DNA from 2 places in the Solwaraspora sp. WMMA2101 genome. Region 2 is predicted to be linked to the other one. Evidence: predicted binding sites of a transcription regulator. Region 2 holds the regulator's gene; the other holds the start of a gene.
The links. Region 2 encodes HrcA, which represses chaperone genes, less so after heat shock. Its sites were predicted from a motif close to GGTTNGCACNCTCNNNNNGAGNGTGCNAACC; they were not measured.

Region 1: groL (chaperonin GroEL) is a predicted target of HrcA. The motif match lies at 4,323-4,353, and genes of this name have one in related genera.

The regions. Positions count from the first base shown of each region.
Region 1 is NZ_JBMHMA010000006.1:2,575,554-2,582,842, forward strand. Features, by position in the region: gene ACN28F_RS12505 (S8 family serine peptidase) at 1-1,219, shown strand, start outside; gene ACN28F_RS12510 (GNAT family N-acetyltransferase) at 1,231-2,262, shown strand; gene groL (chaperonin GroEL) at 2,508-4,130, opposite strand; gene ACN28F_RS12520 (cold-shock protein) at 4,628-4,831, opposite strand; gene ACN28F_RS12525 (serine hydrolase) at 5,170-5,988, shown strand; gene ACN28F_RS12530 (GNAT family N-acetyltransferase) at 6,065-6,571, shown strand; gene ACN28F_RS12535 (M28 family peptidase) at 6,663-7,289, shown strand, end outside.
Region 2 is NZ_JBMHMA010000006.1:5,315,940-5,323,228, forward strand. Features, by position in the region: gene ACN28F_RS25205 (enoyl-CoA hydratase-related protein) at 1-106, opposite strand, end outside; gene hemW (radical SAM family heme chaperone HemW) at 125-1,348, shown strand; gene ACN28F_RS25215 (DUF4870 domain-containing protein) at 1,493-2,059, opposite strand; gene hrcA (heat-inducible transcriptional repressor HrcA) at 2,377-3,399, shown strand; gene dnaJ (molecular chaperone DnaJ) at 3,471-4,604, shown strand; gene ACN28F_RS25230 (16S rRNA (uracil(1498)-N(3))-methyltransferase) at 4,629-5,372, shown strand; gene ACN28F_RS25235 (HIT domain-containing protein) at 5,392-5,742, shown strand; gene ACN28F_RS25240 (PhoH family protein) at 5,921-6,979, shown strand; gene ybeY (rRNA maturation RNase YbeY) at 6,995-7,289, shown strand, end outside.

The DNA.
Region 1 (7,289 bases), 2.7 Mb from region 2:
GGCCGGCCGCGACGCCCGGATCGGCGAGGTCTACCGCCGGCTGGTCGACACCGCCGAGTCCAGCCAGGCCGGCCTACGGGCCGACCTCGACCGCTGGGGCCTGTCGTACACCCCGTACTACCTGGTCAACGCGATCGAGGTGGACGGCGGCGCGGCGGTACGGGCGTGGCTGTCGCGCCGCGCCGACGTCGACCGGGTGCTGCTCAGCCCGCAGCTGCGGCCGCTGCCCGCCCCGGTCACCGGCGACGGCGGCGACGAGCCGGCCCCGTCCTCACCACAGTGGAACATCACGATGCTCGGTGCCAACGAAGTCTGGTCCGAGCTCGACGTCGACGGGTCCGGGATCGTCGTCGGCTCCTCCGACTCCGGAGTGGACGGTAGGCATCCGGCGCTGGCCGAAGGGTTCCGGGGCGGCGACGACTCCTGGTACGACCCGTGGAACGACACCCGTACGCCGACCGACAACAACGGACACGGCACCCACACACTCGGCTCGGCGGTCGGTGACACCTCCATCGGGGTCGCCCCCGGCGCCTCCTGGGTGGGCTGCGTCAACCTCGACCGCAACCTCGGCAACCCGGCCCGCTACCTGGACTGCCTGCAGTTCATGCTGGCACCGTTCCCGGCCGGCGGCGATCCGCTGCGCGACGGGCGACCGGAGCGGGCACCGCACGTGCTGACGAACTCGTGGGGCTGCCCGGAGCTGGAAGGCTGCGATCTCGACTCGCTGGCGCCGGCGACGCAGGCGCTCGCCGCCGCCGGGCTGATGATGGTGGCCGCCGCCGGCAACACCGGCCCGTTCTGCGGCTCGGTCGACGACCCGCCGGCCCCGTACGCCGACGTGCTGACCGTCGGCGCGGTCGACAGCGACCGTACGGTGACCGATTTTTCCAGCCGGGGTCCGGCGCCGCAGGGCGACGTCAAGCCGGACCTGGTCGCCCCCGGCGCGGCGGTGCTGTCGGCGATGCCCGGCGGCGGGTACGCGGCCCTCGACGGCACATCGATGGCGGCACCGCACGTCGCCGGCGTGGTGGCGCTGATGTGGTCGGCCAACCCCGCACTGATCGGCGACCTGGAACGCACCGACGAGATCCTGCGGCAGACCGCCGGCGACGCGTCGACCGGGTTCGCCGACCCCTGCGGCGACCGGGCGAACCTGACCGGAGCCGGCCTGGTCGACGCGTACGCCGCGGTCGAGGCCGCGCAGGCAGCCGGTTAAGGTCGACGGTCGTGGAACGCGACGCATCCTCAGGTCAGGACGCCCCGGCAGCCGGGTTCACCATCGAGGAACTGACCGACCGGCACCGGTCGGCGGTCGTCGAGCTGTGCCGCGACGCCCTCGACCTGCCCGCCGACGCCGCCGAGGCCGCGCAGATCATCGACCGGCTGCACCCGGCACCGCCCGTGCTGGCGGCCGATGACGCCGCCGGGCTCAGCCGCCGCCGGACCGTCGCCCTGGTCGCCCTGGTCGACCAGACGGTACGGGGCGTGGTGCTGGGTTCGCTGGCACACCGGGACCCGGCGGTGGGGCACGTCGACCTGATCGCCGTACATCCGGATTTTCGCCGCCACGGCCTGGGTCGGACGCTGCTGGGCCGGGCGGAGAGCGCGTTGGCCGTGCGGGGTGCCGCTGAGGTGCTGCTCGCCGGCAACCCGCCGTACTACGCCTGGCCGGGGGTGGACGTGCGGTACACCCCAGCGGTCTGCCTGGCGATGGCGTGCGGCTACCAGCAGGACCGGACCGCCTGGAACATGACGGCCGACCTGTCCGCCACGGACTCCCCGGCGCTGCGGGACACCGCCCCGGCGCAGCAGCGGCTGGCAGCTGCCGGCATCACGGTACGTCGGGCCACCGCCGCCGACGTACCGGCGTTGGTGGCGTTCACCCGGACCACGTTCGGCGACGCGTGGGCCGCCGAGGTCGCCCAGTCGGTGGGGCGGGCCGGGGCCGGCTGCCACCTGGCGGTACGTGAGCCCGCCGCCACCGCTTCTGGTGCCGCTTCCGCCGACGGCCCGGTCGAGGTGCTCGGCTTCGCCGCGTACGGCTCCTCACGGCCCAGCTGGTTCGGCCCGATGGGGACGGCACCGACGGCGCAGGGCCTCGGCATCGGCGCGTTGCTGCTGCGGCGGTGTCTGCAGGAGCAGCGGGCAGCGGGGCACCACCAGGTCGAGATCGGCTGGGTGGGCCCGGTGCCGTTCTACGCCTCAGCCGCCGGCGCCCGCATCCAACGGGTCTTCTTCCTGTACCGCAAACAGCTCTGACCCGACTCCGACCCCCGCCCCCACCCCCGCCCCACTCTCCCGACCACCCACCCTCCCACCCATGATCGCGACGATCTTGCGCTTATCGTGGAACAAAGTGGACATTTCTTCGCGATAACTGCAAGATCGCGGCGATCATCGGGGGGCAGGCAGGCGGACAGGCCGCAGGGGCGGTCACCGGTGGAGGGTTGTGCACCTCTGCCGGTGACCGCCCCTGCGGTCGATGTCGAGCTGTCGAGCTGGACTCAGAAGTCCATCTCGCCGCCGCCCGGCGCACCCGCCGGGGCCGGGTTCTTCTCCGGCTTGTCCGCCACCACAGCCTCGGTGGTGAGGAACAGCGCGGCGATCGACGAGGCGTTCTGCAGCGCCGACCGGGTCACCTTGGCCGGGTCGATGATGCCGGCCTTGAGCAGGTCCACGTACTCGCCGTTGGCGGCGTTGAGGCCGTGGCCCGGCTCCAGGTTGCGGACCTTCTCCACCACGACGCCGCCCTCGAGGCCGGCGTTGACGGCGATCTGCCGCAGCGGGGCGTCCAGCGCGATCTTGACGATCTGCGCGCCGGTCGCCTCGTCGCCGACCAGGTCGAGCTTGTCGAACGCGGTCTTGCCGGCCTGCACCAGGGCGACACCACCACCGGGGACGATGCCCTCCTCGACGGCGGCCTTGGCGTTGCGCACCGCGTCCTCGATGCGGTGCTTGCGCTCCTTGAGCTCCACCTCGGTGGCGGCGCCGACCTTGATCACCGCAACGCCACCGGCCAGCTTGGCCAGCCGCTCCTGCAGCTTCTCGCGGTCGTAGTCGGAGTCGCTCTTCTCGATCTCGGCCCGGATCTGGTTCACCCGGCCCTGAATCTGCTCGGCGTCACCGGCACCGTCGACGACCGTGGTCTCGTCCTTGGTGACCTGGACCTTGCGGGCCCGGCCCAGCATGTCGATGGTCACCGCGTCGAGCTTGAGGCCCAGTTCCTCGCTGACGACCTGGCCGCCGGTGAGGATCGAGATGTCGGTCAGCATCGCCTTGCGGCGGTCGCCGAAGCCGGGGGCCTTGACGGCAACCGACTTGAAGGTGCCGCGCACCTTGTTGACGATCAGGGTGGCCAGGGCCTCACCCTCGACGTCCTCGGCGATGATCAGCAGCGGCTTGCCCGACTGCATGATCTTCTCCAGGATCGGGAGCAGGTCCTTGACCGAGGAGATCTTGCTGTTGACGATCAGGATGTAGGGGTCGTCGAGGACGGCCTCCATCCGCTCCGGGTCGGTCCAGAAGTAGGGCGAGATGTAGCCCTTGTCGAAGCGCATACCCTCGGTGAGCTCCAGCTCCAGGCCGAAGGTGTTGCTCTCCTCGACGGTGATGACACCTTCCTTGCCGACCTTGTCCATCGCCTCGGCGATGATCTCGCCGACGCTGGAGTCCCCGGCCGAGATCGACGCGGTGGAGGCGATCTGCTCCTTGGTCTCCACGTCCTTGGCGAGCTTGCTCAGCTCCTCCGAGACGTTGGCCACGGCAGCCTCGATGCCCCGCTTCAGGGCCATCGGGTTCGCGCCGGCCGCGACGTTGCGCAGGCCTTCGCGGACCAGCGCCTGGGCCAGGACGGTCGCCGTCGTCGTGCCGTCACCGGCCACGTCGTCGGTCTTCTTGGCGACCTCCTTGACCAGCTCAGCGCCGATCTTCTCGTACGGGTCCTCGAGCTCGATCTCCTTGGCGATGCTCACACCATCGTTGGTGATGGTGGGGGCTCCCCACTTCTTTTCGAGCACGACGTTGCGGCCCTTGGGGCCGAGCGTCACCTTGACGGCGTCGGCGAGGGTGTTCATGCCCCGCTCGAGGCCGCGGCGCGCCTCTTCGTCGAACGCGATCATCTTGGCCATACGGCGTTGTCCTCCTGGACGCTCGCGGCATCGGAGCCGGTCGGCTCCGGTATGCCGCCTGCTTTACGCACCTTCGGACGTCACTACCTGGCGACAGTGACGTCCGCCGGCCGGGCCGGATAGCCCGCGACGACCGGCCAGCCCCCACGGCTCCGCTCCAGGGAACCGCGGTGGTGGCCCCACCGCCCCGACCATTGGCACTCCCGGTTCGCGAGTGCCAATCCTTGTTTAGCACTCTCCCCTGTCGAGTGCAAGCGAACGGCGGGTTGCCGGCACCCCCGAGGAGAGGCCTCGGCCGGCCGACGGCCGCACCCGCGGCCGCACCCACGCACGAAACCGCGCACGAAACCGCGCACGAAACCGCGCACGAAACCGCGCACGAAACCGCGCACGGAACCGCGCACGAAAAAAGGCGCCGGCTCCGCGAGGAGACCGACGCCCTGACAGGTACGGACGTGTGGTGCGACCGGGCGGCGCCGGGTCGGCGCCCCCGGCGATCAGCCGACGAGTCGGACCCGTTCGGCCTGCGGACCCTTCTGACCCTGGCCGACCTCGAACTCGACCCGCTGGCCGTCTTCGAGCGCCTTGTAGCCGTCCATCTCGATCGCGGAGAAGTGGACGAAGACGTCCTGACCTCCGTCGACCGCGATGAAGCCGTAGCCCTTTTCGCTGTTGAACCACTTCACGGTGCCCTGTGCCACGGTGCACTTCCTCACTTCTGTCGCGCCGGGCCTCCTGCCGGCCATGGGCAGGCGTGACTCGCCCACCCGGTCGCCCGTCCGAACGCTGAGTAGCGACGCGCGAACGGAGCGACCGAAATCGCACGCTACACGAGACGCGACGGCGCTGCACTACCCCAAATGGGGACATTAGGTCACGCTCACGTCCCACTGACTCCGCCTGTCGTTGACCATGTGTGTTCCGTACACCGCAGAACGTGAGGTCCGGGCGGCACCGCGCCGCCGGTGCCCGCGCGGCCCGCCGACCGGATCGCGCGGCCCCACGACACGACCACCGACGCGGTGGCCAACGACACCCGGTGGCCGCCGGCATCGGCCTGCTCGTCGTGCTCTCCGCGTTCACCGGGGCCCTGCCCGGCGACGCCGGTACGCCGCCACCCCGCCAGCCCGGCTGGACCGTCCCCGGCGACGACCACCGGACCGTCCTGCTCCGCGAGGGAGAGATCACGCTGCCCGACGACGGGTTCTACTCCTGGGCCGCGCTGAACCGGCGCACCGGGCTGCTCACCGGGTCGGCCAACTACACCGCGCAGAGCGACACCATGTCCCTGATCAAGGCCTGGCTGGCCGCCGACGACCTGCGCCGCGCCGACGAACAGGGACTGCTGCCCCGCGCCCCACGACTGGCCGAACTGTCCGCGATCATCCGCGACAGCGACAACCCGGGCGCGGACGCCACCTACGCCCGGGTAGGCGGCGAGGACTCGATCCACCGGATGGTGCGCGTCTGCGGCCTGACCGACACCGCCCCGGTCCTCGACCGGTGGAGCAACACCGTCGTCTCCGCCCGCGACCTCGCCCGGCTCGGCCGGTGCATCGCCGACGGCCGGGCCGCCGGGCCGCAGTGGACCCCCTGGCTGCTCGGCGAGATGCGCGCGGTACGCGGCGAGGGCGACTTCGGGCCCCGCGACGCCCTCACCCCCGAGTACGCCGCCACCGTCGCCATCAAGAACGGCTGGCTGCTGCGCGACGAGGACGACCTGTGGCATATCAGCTGCCTGGCGATCGGCGAACACTGGGTAATCGGGGCGCTGGCCCGTTACCCCGGCGAGCAGGGGTTCGACCACGGCGTCGGCTTCTGCCGGCAACTCGGTGCGGCGCTACTGCTGGTGGCCTGATAAGCAGATACCCGTGAACGAGGTTGCGACAGGCAGGGCGACGGTACGCCGGATCGGTCCCGACGACGCCGGGCGGATGCGGGCGCTGCGGCTGGAGATGCTGGCCGACTCGCCGCTGGCGTACCTCGAGACCCTCGCCGACGCGGCCGCCCGCCCGCACGACGAGTACGCGGCGAGGGCCGCCCGCGCCGCCACCGGCACCGCGCTGGCCCAGTTCGTCGCGGAGGCCACCGCCGGGCCGGCGCAGCAGCGTCCCGCCGGACCGGCCCAGCGGCGCACCGGCGGCCGGTTCGTGGCCCACGCCGGGGCGCACGCCGCCAGCGACGATCCGGCGGTCACCGTGCTGTACGCCGTCTACGTCAGCCCGCCCTGGCGCGGGCAGGGGCTGCTCGGCGCCCTGGTCGACGCGGTCGCCGACTGGTCTCGTGCGGCGGGCCGCCCGCAGCTGCTGCTGGAGGTGGTGGTCGGCAACGACCGGGCGCTGCGGGCGTACCAGCGGCTCGGGTTCACCGACACCGGGGTCCGCCTGCCGCACCCGACGCTGCCGGACCTGACCGAGCTGCAGATGCGCCGCCCGGCCTGACCCGCACCTGCGGCGGCCCCGACGGCACCAGCGCCGACGGCGGACCGGGCAGCCACCCGAGGCGTGGATCCCGGTTGGTACACAGGATCAGGTGACGATCATCAGCGCTGCGGCGCTGCGTACCCACATCTCGGAGCTGACCCGGCGCGGGCCGCGACATCACACCAACCCGGCCGCGACCGGCCCGGTCCTCGACTACCTGACCGGGCGTCTGTCGGATTCCGGTCACCGGGTGGTCGTCGAGCGGTACGGCGACGCCCCGCACCAGGTCAACCTGATCGCCGACGCGGGCCGGCCGGCCGACGGGCCGATCGTCGAGGTCTGTGCCCACTGGGACACGGTGGCCGGCAGCCCGGGAGCCGACGACAACGCCAGCGGGGTGGCCGGGCTGCTGGAGGTCGCCCGGGTGCTGGCCGCCGACCCGCCGGCCCGGCGACCCCGGTTCTGCCTGTTCGGCGGCGAGGAGGACGACGTGCCGTTCACCGGCAGCCGGGCGCACGTCGCCCGGCTGGGCAGCGACGGCGTACCGGTCGCCGGGGCGGTCGTGCTGGAGATGATCGGCTACCGCGACGCCACTGTGGGCAGTCAGCGGATCCCGGCCGGGCTGGGCGACGTGCTGGGCGACGTCGACGGGCTAGACCGGGGCGACTTCGTCGCCGTGGTCGGCAGCATCGAGTCCAGCCAGTGGTTGGCCGCCTTCCAGGCGGCCGGCTGGGTT
Region 2 (7,289 bases):
ACGCGTTGCGGTTGGCCGGGCTGTCCAGGGTGATGGTGGCGATCCCGGCGGCGGTGGCCGTCCGGATCATCGGCTGCGCGGACCTGGTGGGTCGGGGCTCGTCCATGCCGGGCAGACTAGCCGTATGCCTGGAGCCCTCCCCGCCGGCGAGCCGGTGCCCGCCGACGGCGTGCTGCCGGCGTCCGCCCTCGCCACAACCGGCGACCACGGGTTCGGGGTGTACGTGCACGTCCCGTTCTGCGCTGTCCGGTGCGGCTACTGCGACTTCAACACCTACACCCCGACGGAGCTCGGTGGCGGCGTACCGGCCGACAGCTACCTCGACGCCGTACTGGCCGAACTCGACCTGGCCGGCCGGGTCCTGGCCGACCGACCGCCCCGGCAGGTCGACACGGTCTTCGTCGGCGGCGGTACGCCCAGCCTGCTGCCCGCCGACGACCTGGCCCGGCTGCTCGACGCGATCGACACCACCTGGGGGCTGGCGGCCGACGCCGAGGTCACCACCGAGGCCAACCCCGAGTCGGTCACCCCGGCGTCGCTGCGGGCGCTGCGCCGGGCCGGCTACACCCGGATCTCCCTCGGGATGCAGTCGACGGCACCGGCCGTCCTCGCCGTCCTGGACCGCACGCACGCGCCGGGGCGGGCGGTGGCCGCCGCCCAGGAGGCCCGCGCGGCCGGGTTCGACCGGGTCAATCTGGATCTGATCTACGGTACGCCGGGGGAGCGCCCCGAGGACTTCGCCGACTCGCTGGCCGCCGTGCTGGCCGCCGGTGCCGACCACGTCAGCGCGTACGCGCTGATCGTGGAGGACGGCACCCGGCTCGCCGCCCGGATGCGTCGCGGCGAGCTGCCCTACCCCGACGACGACGTGGCCGCCGACCGCTACCTCGCCGCCGACGAGACCCTCGACGCGGCCGGGTTCGCCTGGTACGAGGTCTCCAACTGGGCGAACTCGGCCGACGCCCGGTGCCGGCACAATCTGCTCTACTGGACCGGCGGCGACTGGTGGGGGCTCGGCCCGGGGGCGCACAGCCACGTGGGCGGGGTCCGCTGGTGGAACGTCAAGCATCCGACGGCGTACGCGCGGCGGCTCGCCGACGGTCAGTCGCCGGGGCAGGGTCGGGAGCTGCTCACCGACGCCGAGCGGCACATGGAAGAGGTGATGCTGCGGCTGCGGCTGGCCGACGGGCTGCCGCTGGCCCGGCTGTCGGCGGCCGGTCGTGTCGCGGCCGGGCGGGCCGCCGCCGCCGGGCTGGTCGACCCCGTCGTCTTCGCTGCCGGGCAGGCGGTGCTCACCCTGCGTGGACGGCTGCTGGCTGACGGGGTCGTGCGGGACCTGCTCGGCTGACCGGCGGTTCAGCTCCGGTGCCCCGACCCGGTCGCCTCCACCGCGTCCCCGGCCCGCACCGGATCCCGACCGGAAATGGCCGCGCCCGGATCCTGTCGGGAAGAGGCCGCCCCCGGATTCCGTCGGAACCCGGGGGCGCCGGTGTCACTTGATGAAGTTCGCCGACATCGGGTACTTGTACAGCGCACCTTCGTTGGCCTTCACCCCGGCGATGACGCCGAAGATGATCTGGATCGCGAAGGCCACGATGCTCGGGATGAACAGCAGGCACCAGCTGATGAACAACAGCACGAAGGCGATGCCCGACCAGAGGATCTGGAAGTTCAGCGCGGCGAGCGCGTGCGCCCGCACGGCCGGGGACTGCTGACCCTTGGCCAGGTAGGCGATCAGCGGGCCGACGAAGCCGAGCGGACCGAAGCTGATGAACGCGCCGAGCGCGCCACCGAAGTGGGCGATCAGCGCCCAGGTCTTCTCGTCGTTGTTGGCGTAGCCAGCCGGGGGTGGACCTCCATACGCCGGACCGCCGGGCGGGTAGCCGCCCGGAGGTGGGTAGCCGCCCGGCGGGTTCTCGCCGCCGGGCGGCGGGACGTATCCGGGAGAGGAGGCCTCGCCCGGCATCGAGTAGGACGCGGGGGGTGGTGGCGGAGAGGTCGGGTCCGGCGGCGTGCCGCCGAAGCCGCTCTCTCCTGGTGGGCGAGGTGGTTCAGTCATGCCCGTCACGGTAGGGGGGCGGATCAAGTCATGCCAGCTAGCCCTGCCGACGAATTTGTCCACCGGACAGCTCGACTTGACTGCCCGCCCGGGGCAGTGGGACCGCCCACAACGATGAAATGTCGGGTATCGGAAACACTGTCCCCGTTCGCTATGGCCCGGCGAACTGATCGTCGCCACCCCGGCCGCGGGGACGTATGCTGGCACTCACAATCGGCGAGTGCCAGCACCACAGGTGATTCGGTCCGCCCCGTGCGGTACCCGGTCGGGACCACACCCGGTCGGCGTACCGCCGACGTGTCGCCAGGAGGTGGGGAATGGGTCTGGACGATCGCAAACTCGACGTGCTCCGGGCGATCGTGGAGGACTACGTCGCCACCCAGGAGCCGGTCGGCAGCAAGGCCCTCGTCGAGCGACACCAGCTGGGTGTGTCGCCGGCCACCGTCCGCAACGACATGGCCGTGCTGGAGGAGGAGGGCTACATCCGCCAGCCGCACACCAGCGCGGGCCGGGTGCCGACCGATCGCGGTTACCGCCTGTTCGTTGACCGGTTGTCCCGGGTGAAGCCGCTGAGCCCCGCCGAGCGGCGGGCGATCGAGCGGTTCCTGGTCGGCGCGGTCGACCTCGACGACGTCGTGCACCGGACCGTACGGTTGCTGGCCCAGTTGACCCGGCAGGTGGCGGTGGTGCAGTACCCGAGCCTGTCCCGCTCCGCCGTGCGGCACCTGGAGCTGGTGCCGATCTCGACGACCCGGCTGATGCTCGTCCTGATCGTCGACACCGGCCGGGTCGAGCAACGCCTCGTCGAGCTGCCGGCGCCGATCAGCGCCGACGACGTGACCGACCTGCGTCGGCTGGTCAACGAGAAACTCGGTGGGTGTCGGCTGTCCGACACCCCGCCGTTGGTCCAGGCGCTCGTCGACGAGGCGTCCCCGACGCTGCGACCGGCGATGACGACGCTGTCGACCGTGCTGCTGGAGACGCTGGTCGAACGGCACGAGGAGCGGCTGGCGCTCGCCGGGACGGCTAACCTGACCAGAGGGGGACTGCTCGACTTCCAGGGCTCCCTGCGCCCGATACTAGAGGCACTGGAGGAGGAGGTCGTGCTGCTCAAGCTGATCGGCGAGGTCGAGCCGAGCACGCTTCGGGTACGCATCGGTGACGAGAACGAGATCGACAACCTGCGGGCCGCGTCAGTGGTCAGCACCGGCTACGGCCCGGGTGCCACCATCGTCGGTGGCCTCGGCGTACTCGGCCCGACCCGGATGGACTACCCCGGCACGATCGCCACGGTCCGCGCCGTGGCACGCTACGTCGGCGATCTGCTGGCGCAGAACTGACCGGCGAGCAGGATCACAACTGACCCGGCGAACTGGACACGCGAGACTGACACATGAGGACACCGAACGCAGTGGCCAAGGACTATTACGGGATTCTCGGCGTGAGCCGGGACGCCTCCGCTGACGACATCAAACGGGCCTACCGCAAGCTGGCCCGGCAGTACCACCCGGACGTCAATCCGGACCCGGCGGCGGCTGACAAGTTCAAGGACATCAACGCCGCGTACGAGGTGCTCTCCGACGACCAGAAACGGCAGATCGTCGACCTCGGCGGTGACCCGCTCGCGCCCGGCGGCGGCCCTGGTGGCGGCCCGGGCGGTGCCGGACCGTTCGTCGGCTTCCAGGACATCATGGACGCCTTCTTCGGGGCCGCCGCCGGCTCCCGGGGGCCGCGTTCGCGGACCCGGCCCGGTGCCGACGCGATCCTGCGTCTGGAGCTGGACCTGACCGAGACCGCCTTCGGGGTGGAGGCACCGATCACCGTCGACACGGCGGTGATCTGCACCACCTGCACCGGGGCCGGTACGGCGGCCGGCACCCACCTGGCGACCTGCGAGGCCTGCGGTGGGCGCGGCGAGGTCCAGTCCGTCCAGCGCACCTTCCTCGGCCAGGTGGTCTCCTCCAAGCCCTGCGTGGCCTGCCAGGGCTACGGCACGGTGATCCCGCACCCCTGCCCGACCTGCGCCGGCGACGGCCGGGTCCGGACCCGGCGGTCGCTCACCGTCAAGATCCCGGCCGGGGTGGAGGACGGCATGCGGATCCGCCTCGCTCAGCAGGGCGAGGTCGGTCCGGGCGGCGGCACCGCCGGCGACCTCTACGTCGAGATCCACGAGCGGCCGCACGACGTCTACTCGCGCAAGGGCGACGACCTGCACTGCCGGGTCACCGTACCGATGACCGCCGCCGCGCTGGGCACCCGGCTGACCATCCGGACCCTGGACAGCGACGAACCGGTGGACGTCAAGCCCGGCACCCAGCCCGGCGCGACCCTGCGGTTGCGCGGTCGGGGGGTGCCCCACCTGCGCGGCACCGGGCGCGGTGACCTGTACGTCCACCTCGACGTGCGGACCCCGACCAAGCTCGACGCCGAGCAGGAGCGGACGCTGCGCGAGTTCGCCAAGGCGCGGGGCGAGGAGGTCGCCGAGCTGACCAAGCAGGGCGGCTTCTTCTCCCGGATGCGCGACGCGTTCAACGGCCACGGCTGACGGCTGGCCGGGGCCGGGCGCGAGGTGAGCGCACCACTGTTCCTCGTCGACCGGCTGCCGGACGGCCCGACGTACACCCTCGACGGGGCCGAGGGCCGGCACGCCGCGACCGTCACCCGGCTGCAGGTCGGGCAGCGGCTGCTGCTCACCGACGGGCGCGGCGGCACCGCGTCCGCCGAGGTGACGGCGGTCGGCCGGCACAGCCTGGACCTGCGGGTGACCGACACCGACCTGACGCCCCCCGCCGATCCCCGGCTGGTGGTCGTGCAGGGCATCGCCAAGGGTGACCGTGGCGAGTTGGCGGTGCAGGCGATGACCGAGGTCGGGGTGGACGAGGTCGTCCCGTGGGCGGCGGCCCGTTCGGTGACCCGTTGGCGCGACGAGCGGGGGGCGCGGTCCCGGCAGCGGTGGGTGAGTACCGCCCGGGAAGCGGCGAAACAGGCCCGTCGGCCCTGGCTGCCCGACATCGGCGGTACGGACGACCGGCCGGCGGAGTCCACCGGCGCGGTCGTCGACCGGCTGGCGGGGGCCGACGCCGCGTTCGTGCTGCACGAGTCGGCGCGACGCCCGTTGACCGGGGTCGACCTGCCGGCCACCGGCACCGTCGTGCTCGTGGTGGGTCCCGAGGGCGGGGTGGACGACGCCGAGTTGGCCGCTTTCGCCGCGTGCGGTGCCGAGGCGGTGCGGTTGGGCCCGCAGGTGCTGCGGACCTCCACGGCGGGCGTCGCGGCGTTGGCCGTCCTGTCCGCGCGGCTCGGCCGCTGGTAGAGCCGCTACCATCCGTGACGTGAGTGACAACTGTGTCTTCTGTCGGATCGCCGCCGGTGAACTGCCGACGCCGCTGGTGTACGCCGGCCGTAACACCGTCGCGTTCCGCGACCTGCACCCGCAGGCACCCAGCCACCTGCTGGTCATCCCGAAGCAGCACCACCCGGATGTCGCCGCGTTGGCGGCCGCCGACCCGGCGGTGGCGGGCGAGGTGCTGGCCACCGCCGCCGCCGTGGCCGAGGCCGAAGGGCTGCTCGCGGACGGCTTCCGGCTGATCTTCAACACCGGGCGGTACGCCGGCCAGGAGGTCTTCCACGTGCACGCCCACGTGCTCGGCGGTGCCCCGCTGGGCCCGATGGTGTCGCGGTGACCGACCCGGCGACGACGGCGTGGAACCCGGCGACGACAGCGTGGAGGACGACGGCGTGGAAATGGACACGGTGCGTCCGACGTTGAGCGGATACGATAGGGAACAATCCGCTCGCCACGGCCGCTCAGGGCCGGGGCGCTGAGATGGAAGCAGGTGCGAAAGGCCCTCAGGCCGACCCATGACCGGCACTCCACCTCCCGGGCAGGCCCGGGTGCAGACCAGGATCACCGTCCCGGATCCGCAGATCATGGTCAACCTGCTCGGTGCAGGCGACGAGATCCTGCGGTTGGTCGAGCAGTCCGTCGCCAGCGACGTGCACGTGCGCGGCAACGAGATCACCATCACGGGCGTACCGGCGGACAACGCCGTGGCCGAGCGGCTCTTCAGCGAACTGCTCGAGCTCATCGCCAAGGGCGAGACGTTGAGCACCGACGCGGTCCGCCGTACCGTCGGCATGCTCGCCCAGGGCGGCACCGAGCGCCCGGCGGACGTCCTCACCCTCAACATCCTGTCCCGTCGCGGCCGGACCATCCGGCCGAAGACGCTCGGCCAGAAACGGTACGTCGACGCGATCGACGCGCACACCATCGTCTTCGGCATCGGCCCCGCCGGCACCGGCAAGACCTACCTGGCGATGGCCAAGGCGGTGCAGGCACTGCAGGCCAAGCAGGTCAACCGGATCATCCTGACCCGGCCGGCGGTCGAAGCGGGGGAGCGGCTCGGGTTCCTGCCGGGCACGCTGTTCGAGAAAATCGACCCGTACCTGCGTCCGCTCTACGACGCGCTGCACGACATGCTCGACCCCGACTCCATCCCGAAGCTGATGGCGGCCGGCACCATCGAGGTCGCGCCGCTGGCGTACATGCGGGGGCGCACGCTCAACGACGCCTTCATCATTCTCGACGAGGCGCAGAACACCACCGCCGAGCAGATGAAGATGTTCCTGACCCGGCTCGGCTTCGGCTCCCGGATCGTGGTCACCGGTGACATCACCCAGGTCGACCTGCCCGGCGGCACGACCAGCGGGCTGCGGACGGTACGGGAGATCCTCACCGGCCTCGACGACGTGCACTTTGCCCAGCTGTCCAGCACCGACGTGGTACGCCACCGCCTGGTCAGCGACATCGTGGACGCCTACGCCCGCTGGGACGCCGACCGCGAGGCACAGCAGAATCAGGGCGTCCACGCGGTCCAGGGCCGGACCGCCCACGGCGGCCGGGCGAACCGGCGCCGATAGAGCTTCGGGAGAGACATGTCCATCGAGATCGCCAACGAGTCCGGGGTCGAGGTCGACACCGACGCGGTGCTCGCCGTGGCCCGCCACGCGCTGGACGAAATGGGCGTCAACCCGCTCGCGGAGCTGTCGTTGCTGCTCGTCGACCACGACTACATGGCCGAGCTCAACCACCGCTGGATGGGTGGCGACGGGCCGACCGACGTGTTGGCGTTCCCGATGGACGAGGGCAGCGTCGACCATGGGCCGGGCGAGTCCAGCCCGGGTGAGCCCGGCCTGCTCGGCGACATCGTGCTCTGCCCCGAGGTGGCCG